Regions from separate parts of the Caloramator sp. CAR-1 genome, predicted to be linked through region 1. Evidence: riboswitches for the same ligand, from Rfam matches in the RefSeq annotation. Region 1 holds a riboswitch; the other holds the start of a gene.
The links. Region 1 has a riboswitch for thiamine pyrophosphate ahead of thiS (sulfur carrier protein ThiS). Riboswitches for the same ligand answer to the same signal wherever they lie in the genome.

Region 1 (3,424 bases):
TAAAAGATACTTGCCATGCATAGCAGTTAAAAATACATCCTTTTTAAAATCATTTGAAAGTCCCAAAAGACAACCTATATTTACCTCCTTGACTCCAGCCCTTATTGCCTCCTCAATGGCATTTAACCTTTTAACAAAATTCCTTTTCCTTCCTATTAAATGGACAGCTTCATAGGTATTTAAGTCATAGGTTTCTTGGTATAAAGTAACCCCAACTAGTCCCTCATCTACAAGTTCCTTATATCCTTCAAAGGATAAAGGACCTGTTTCAATGAAAATTTCAGGAAAATGTTTTTTTGCAATTTTTATAGCCGATTTTAAATATTCAAACCCCTCCTTTGTATCATCCTCCCCCGTTAAAAGTAATATGCTGTTAAATCCTTTTCTCTTTATAGCCAGCATCTCATCTTCAACTTCATCTAAGCTGAGCCTTCTTCTCTCTATTTTGTTAAAACATGAATACCCACAATAAATACAACCAGATGAACAATAATTTGAGATATAAAGAGGAATATATAAAAATATGTTTTTACCAAAATAAGCTTCTGTAAGCCTTTTTGCCTTCCTCGCTGCCACCTCTAATATATCTAAAGCATCGCAGTTTAAAAGTTTAATATAGTCCTTATCGGATAAATCCTCCTTATTTAAAATTTCAATAGCTTCCTCCCTTGAAGGTTTGCTTTTATTTTCTTCATAAAGACGGGCTATTTCTTCAAAATTAAACATATTAAACACCCCTTAAAAATCCCGTTAAAGGTGATGATGCATCGGCATATTCCCTTTCCTTTAAAACTCCTACTTCACAAGCTAGCCTTCCTGCATCTATCGCCATCTTAAAGGCCTTTGCCATTTTAATAGGATCCTTTGCTGTTGCAATAGCGGTGTTTATAAGGCAAGCTTCGGCTCCAAGTTCCATAGCCTCTGCCGCATGGGAGGGCCTTCCTATTCCTGCATCTACTATGACTGGAATTTTTACTTCATTTATTATAGCCTTTAAAAGCTCCTTTGCCACCAATCCTTTGTTGGTTCCAATAGGTGAACCAAGAGGCATTACTGCACTAACTCCAATATCCTCAAGTTTTTTAGCAACTATAAGATCCGGGGAAATATAAGGGAAAACGTTAAACCCCTCCTTAACTAATATTTCACAGGCCTTAATGGTTTCTTCATTATCAGGCAAAAGATATTTAGTATCAGCCTCTATTTCTACCTTTATCCAATTAGAATTTGTAAGTTCCCTACCGATTAAAGCTATCTTTACAGCCTCCTTATAATCCCTTGCTCCGGATGTATTTACCATTATTATGGTTTCCTTTGGAATATAATCCAAAATGTTTTCTCTTTCTCCACCTCTATGGGCCCTTCTTACAGCAACTGTAACAACATCTATTTGGGCTTCCCTAATTATATCTTTTATCATTTCATAACTTGGAAGCTTTCCTGTCCCTACAAAAAGCCTTGAATTAATAGTTTTTCCACCAATTACAAAAGACACATTAACCACCTCCAACAAAACTTACAACTTCTAAATAATCCTCTTCCTTCAAGAAAACCTCATCCCAAAGGTCTCTTTTTAAGATCTCACCATTGAGTAAAACAACAACCTTTTTTTCATCATATCCCTCCCTTTTTAAAAGTTCTAAAACCGTCCCATTAAAACTAATCCTTTCATCGTTTAAAAATGCCATTATCTCCCTCCTTAAAAAAAATTGCACTACCCCAGCGTAAAGGTAGTGCAAAAAAGCACTACCCAGCAAAATAGAGTAGTGCATATTTTCCCACTTCCCTACGCTGGTATAATCCAGATCAGGTTCAAAGGGTCTAAGGTTTCATCGGACCTTACTCTCAGATGGCCTCGTCCATCTCCCCCAGTGTCCTTTATTTAGTTTTCTAAAATTATTATAATTCAAAAAATTATAAAATGTAAAGTGCCTGCCTCTTGACATTTTGACTTTTTGACATTTCCATAATTTTCTTATAACACATAGCAACTTATGGCATTATATCAAAAAATTGTTGAAATTTTTTAAAAATTATTTTATACTATAAAAAGAAATATTTATGAAGGGAGGTTGCACAGATGTTAATGTTTATAGGAAGTTTAAAAATTAAATTTAATACTAAAAATAAAAAGATAGTGCAACCTATGCCTTCGCGTATATTGCCCTAAAAAATATTAAGTAATCTAGGCCATGGGTGTGCTATCCCATGGCCTTTTTATGTTTAAAGGAAGGTGATGACATGAGGAAATATCGACTATTAATTGATTTTTCAAAGGGCTTTAGGCTAAAATACATTGCCTCAATAATTGCAACGGGTCTTTCGGCTTTATTCTCCGTCCTTATTCCCCTTATTATAAAACTAACCGTTGACTCGATAATCGGAACAAAGCCTATGACATCTAAACTAATGATAAACTTAGTAGATTCTTTAGGTGGTAGAGATTACATTCTAAAAAATCTATGGATTATGGGGCTTTTGGTAATACTACTTACCCTACTTAACGCATTATTTCTTTATCTTAAAGGGAAATGGTCAAGCCAAGCCTCAGAAAACATAGCAAAGAGGTTTAAGGACAGTCTATACGAAACAATACTTAGGGCAAAATATGAATTTTACTCAAAATATCCATCGGGGGAAATAATACAAAGATGCACCTCCGACGTTGAAACCATAAGAAATTTTTTAGCAAACCAGTTTGTTGAAATAGGAAGGACAGTTATACTTCTTAGCCTTATACTCATCATAATGTTTTCTTTGGATGTAAAATTTGCCCTTGTTGCGACATTAATAGTTCCTATTATCTTCGCCTTTGCCCTTTGGTTTTTTACAAGGGTTCAAAGGCAATTTAAAAGAAGCGATGAGGCAGAGGCTGAACTTTCAACGGTAATTCAAGAAAACATAACAGGAATTAGAGTTGTAAAGGCCTTTGCAAGGGAAGAGTTTGAGATTAAAAAATTTGCAGAAAAAAACAAAACCTACAGGGACCTTACCTATAATCTTATAAAGCTTTTTGCAAACTATTGGTCCTTTTCAGACTGCCTTTGTATGATTCAAACTGCCCTTGTGGTTCTTATTGGCTCATACTTTGCTGCAAATGGCAAAATCACCATAGGAACCTTGCTCGTTTTTGTCAGCTATGAAGGAATGCTCCTTTGGCCTGTAAGGCAGATGGGAAGAATTCTTTCCGACATGGGCAAAATGACCATATCCCTTTCAAGAATACACGAAATACTAACTCAGGATAGGGAAAACCTTGATGAAGGAATTAAAGATATTGAAATCAAGGGGAATATCGAATTTAGCAGCGTAACCTTTGGATTTGATGATAAAAATTATGTTTTAAAGGATATTTCTTTTAAAATTGAAGCAGGACAAACGGTAGCCTTCTTTGGCTCCACAGGTTCAGGAAAATCAACAATAA
Region 2 (3,424 bases), on a different contig from region 1:
AAATAAATCTTCACGTGAAGTTATGAATAATATAACGATATTGAACATAGGGAAAGTAACGCCAATTTACAGGATATTAAAATCAATAAAATATGAAAATATAATTTAAGTTTTTTAAATTTAACAAACGCCTTGAAACTAGCTAATTTAAGGGGTTGTCTATAAAAATTAACCTACAATATCTTGACACTATCGAAGTATATCACAAAAATATATTTGAAAGGAGGATATAATGTAATATAATATATAAAAGAATGCCTAGAAGGAAAAGCTAAAGATAGATACGAAGTAGTTGAGGTGATTATATGAATAGCATTCAGAGCAATTGCCCTGTTTTAATTCCAGAATCAGAAAGAAAACCCTTAGCCGAAATAGAAAGGGCCATAATAACAAAATTTAGGCACAAAATCTATTCACCCTTTGTAAGGGCAATTAAGGATTTTCAACTTATAAAGGATGGAGATAAGGTTGCGGTTGCGATATCAGGGGGTAAAGATAGCCTTCTTATGGCAAAGCTCTTTCAGGAATTTAAAAACCATTCAAAGGCAAAGTTTGAAGTTGAGTTTATAGTTATGGACCCAGGATACCATCCCGATATTAAAAAGCTTCTTATAGATAATTTAAATTATTTAAACATTCCTGCCCACATATTCGATGGGAAGATATTTGAAGTTGTAGACAGAATTGCCAAGGACTATCCTTGTTACATGTGTGCAAGGATGAGAAGGGGAGCTTTATATAATAAGGCCAAGGAGATTGGGTGTAACAAGCTTGCCTTAGGTCACCATTATAATGATGTTATTGAAACAATCCTTTTAAACGTTTTATACTCAGGGAATTTTAAAACCATGATGCCTAAATTAAAGGCACAAAACTTTGAAGGGATGGAACTTATAAGGCCTATGTATTATATTGAAGAGCGTTATATAGAGCAGTTTACAAAATACGCAGGAATATGGCCTTTAAATTGTGCCTGCATGGTGGCTGCTAAGAAAATAGGAAATAAGAGATATGAAATTAAAGAGCTTATAAATAACCTTAAAAAGGACTTTGAAGACGTTGAAAAGTCGATATTTAAGGCAGCTCAAAACGTAAATCTAGATAGCATAATAGGTTGGCAAAAGGGAGGACAAAAGTATTCCTTTCTAGATTTTTATGACAAAGAATGATTGACGTATATAATTTTAAAGTGTATCATATAATTAACTGAATAAAAATTTGCCGATCGCTAGGGGAGCCACGTGCTGAGAGGAAGGCATAGCCTTCGACCCTTAGAACCTGAACTGGGTAATGCCAGCGAAGGGAAGCGAAGCCTAACTCCTTTTGCGTCGGCTAAAAGGAGGTTTTTTTATGCAATTTTTAAACATCTTTAAAAGCATTTCAAAAATAACATTGACTTCTTGGGTTTTAATTATTATCTTGGTAGGTATTGGACTAGCTATGTCAAGATCCAAGGAAAAGATGTCGGCAAAGAAACTTACCTATGCAAGCCTTTTAATTGCCATGTCCTTTGTTTTATCCTATATTAAATTTCTGCAGATGCCCCAGGGAGGGACAATAACCCTAGGCAGCATGATTCCAATAATGCTTTTTGCTTATATTTTTGGCTATAAGGATGGACTTATTGCTGGTGCTGCCTATGGAATATTGCAGTTTATTCAAGACCAGTATATAGTTCATTGGGCACAGGTTATAGTAGATTATCCCCTTGCCTTTGCTGCCCTTGGGCTTGCAGGACTTTATAGAAAAAACTTTAGCATAGCTTTAATAATAGGTGGAATTTCAAGGATGATTTTTCATATAATATCTGGGGCTATTTTCTTTGCAAGCTATGCACCGGAGGGGATGAACCCGCTATGGTATTCAATTGTTTATAACATAAGTTATTTAGGGCCGGATCTTTTACTTTGCCTTTTAATATCCTTAGTTCCTCAATTTAAAAATGCCATAGAAAAGATAAAGCAGCAAGCCGTAAGCTAAAAAACTCCTCTAGGACACCTAGAGGAGTTTTTATTACATAGATTGAGTTTTTGAAGCGTTTTTATTAGCAAGTCTTGTAAAGAATACTAATACATATCCTAAAATTATTAGGATTACAGGACCACCATAGGTCTTAAAGATTAGGATTGCAGCTTCCTTTGTAGTTTCTGATCCCATTACATAGTCAAGTCCTGCACCGAAGAATCCTGCAATGCTTAAGATAAGAGCTATCCATGAGAAAATCATAGCCGTTGTGTTGGACTTAAAGAATGTAAATGGAGCTTCTTTACCTTTTAATCTAAATACTATATACGCTGCAATTAAAACTATATAAGGAACAACAAGCGATAACGATGAAAGGTCAGTTAATATTCTAAAGAAGGCATCGATTGAGTCAAGTCCTAATAGTGGGACTATAATCATTATGATAACAAGGGCACATTGAGCCCAAAGAGCCTTCTTTAATGTTCCGTTTTCATCCTTTTCAGTTAAGAATTTTGGGAAGGTTCCCTCTGGAACTTCAGCAAACATAGCCCTAATTGGTGATTCAATCCATACAATATATGCAGCGATAGATGTTATAGTAAGGATAGCTGCATATATTTGAACTACAATCTTGCCGTTTATTCCAAAGTTTTGTGCAAGTGTCTGATATACCACATAACCTGCGTTCTTAAGGTTAGCCTCTTGAAGAGCTTCAGGTGATATAACAAGGCATACAGCAACAGAACCTATAACGTAAGCTAAAGCTATAAGAACAGTTGCGATGATAACTGCCTTTGGGAATGTCTTCTTTGGATTATCAACGTCTTTAATATAAGTTCCTGCAACTTCAGCACCGGCAACAGCAAAAAGAAGCCATGAGAAGGTTGCAAAATAGCCTGTATCAAACTTTGGAATGGTGTTTTCAACTGTAAATTGAGTTGCTGAGGGTTTACCAACCAAAAGCCCAACAAAGGCAAAGAGAATAAATACTACTGTTGCTGCAATAGTGAATTTTCCACCAAAGTCAGCAAGCTTTGAGAACTTCTTAACTCCTGTTGTTGCGATATAAGTTAGTATTATTGCAAGAATAACGCTCAAGTAAGGAAGAAGATATGCGTTTTGGTCATTGAATCTGTTTTCACCAAATATTGCCCATGAAGTTGAAACTGGTATCCTTGCAAAAACCATTTGTAGATAAAATAAATTAGCAACGAAGTAGGACCATGTTCCAATGAAGGCCCACTTTGGACCAAGAACGCTCTCAATCCAAGTATAAATTCCGCCTTCCTTATCTTGGTTTGCTGATGCAAGTTCTGCCATCATAATTGATAATGGGAAGAAGAATAACAATGATACCAATACCCATGATGGAATCGCAGCAGGTCCAAGTGCAACAGCGTTGGTAGTTATGTTACCAAATCCAAAGGTTGGAACGAAGGTAAGCATAACCAAAGTCCAA

Region 2: linked by a shared signal. The riboswitch ahead of thiT (energy-coupled thiamine transporter ThiT) and the one ahead of thiS (sulfur carrier protein ThiS) in region 1 are both predicted to bind thiamine pyrophosphate.

Annotation. Positions count from the first base shown of each region.
Region 1 covers NZ_JAUONW010000022.1:71,816-75,239, forward strand. Annotated here, with positions in the region: gene thiH (2-iminoacetate synthase ThiH) at 1-726, opposite strand, end outside; gene Q3V94_RS07025 (thiazole synthase) at 728-1,504, opposite strand; gene thiS (sulfur carrier protein ThiS) at 1,497-1,688, opposite strand; TPP riboswitch at 1,767-1,880, opposite strand; gene Q3V94_RS07035 (ABC transporter ATP-binding protein) at 2,242-3,424, shown strand, end outside.
Region 2 covers NZ_JAUONW010000026.1:38,532-41,955, reverse strand. Annotated here, with positions in the region: partial or broken gene Q3V94_RS08000 (UPF0236 family protein) at 1-109, shown strand, start outside; gene Q3V94_RS07995 (ATP-binding protein) at 306-1,169, shown strand; TPP riboswitch at 1,221-1,322, shown strand; gene thiT (energy-coupled thiamine transporter ThiT) at 1,351-1,980, shown strand; gene Q3V94_RS07985 (amino acid permease) at 2,014-3,424, opposite strand, start outside.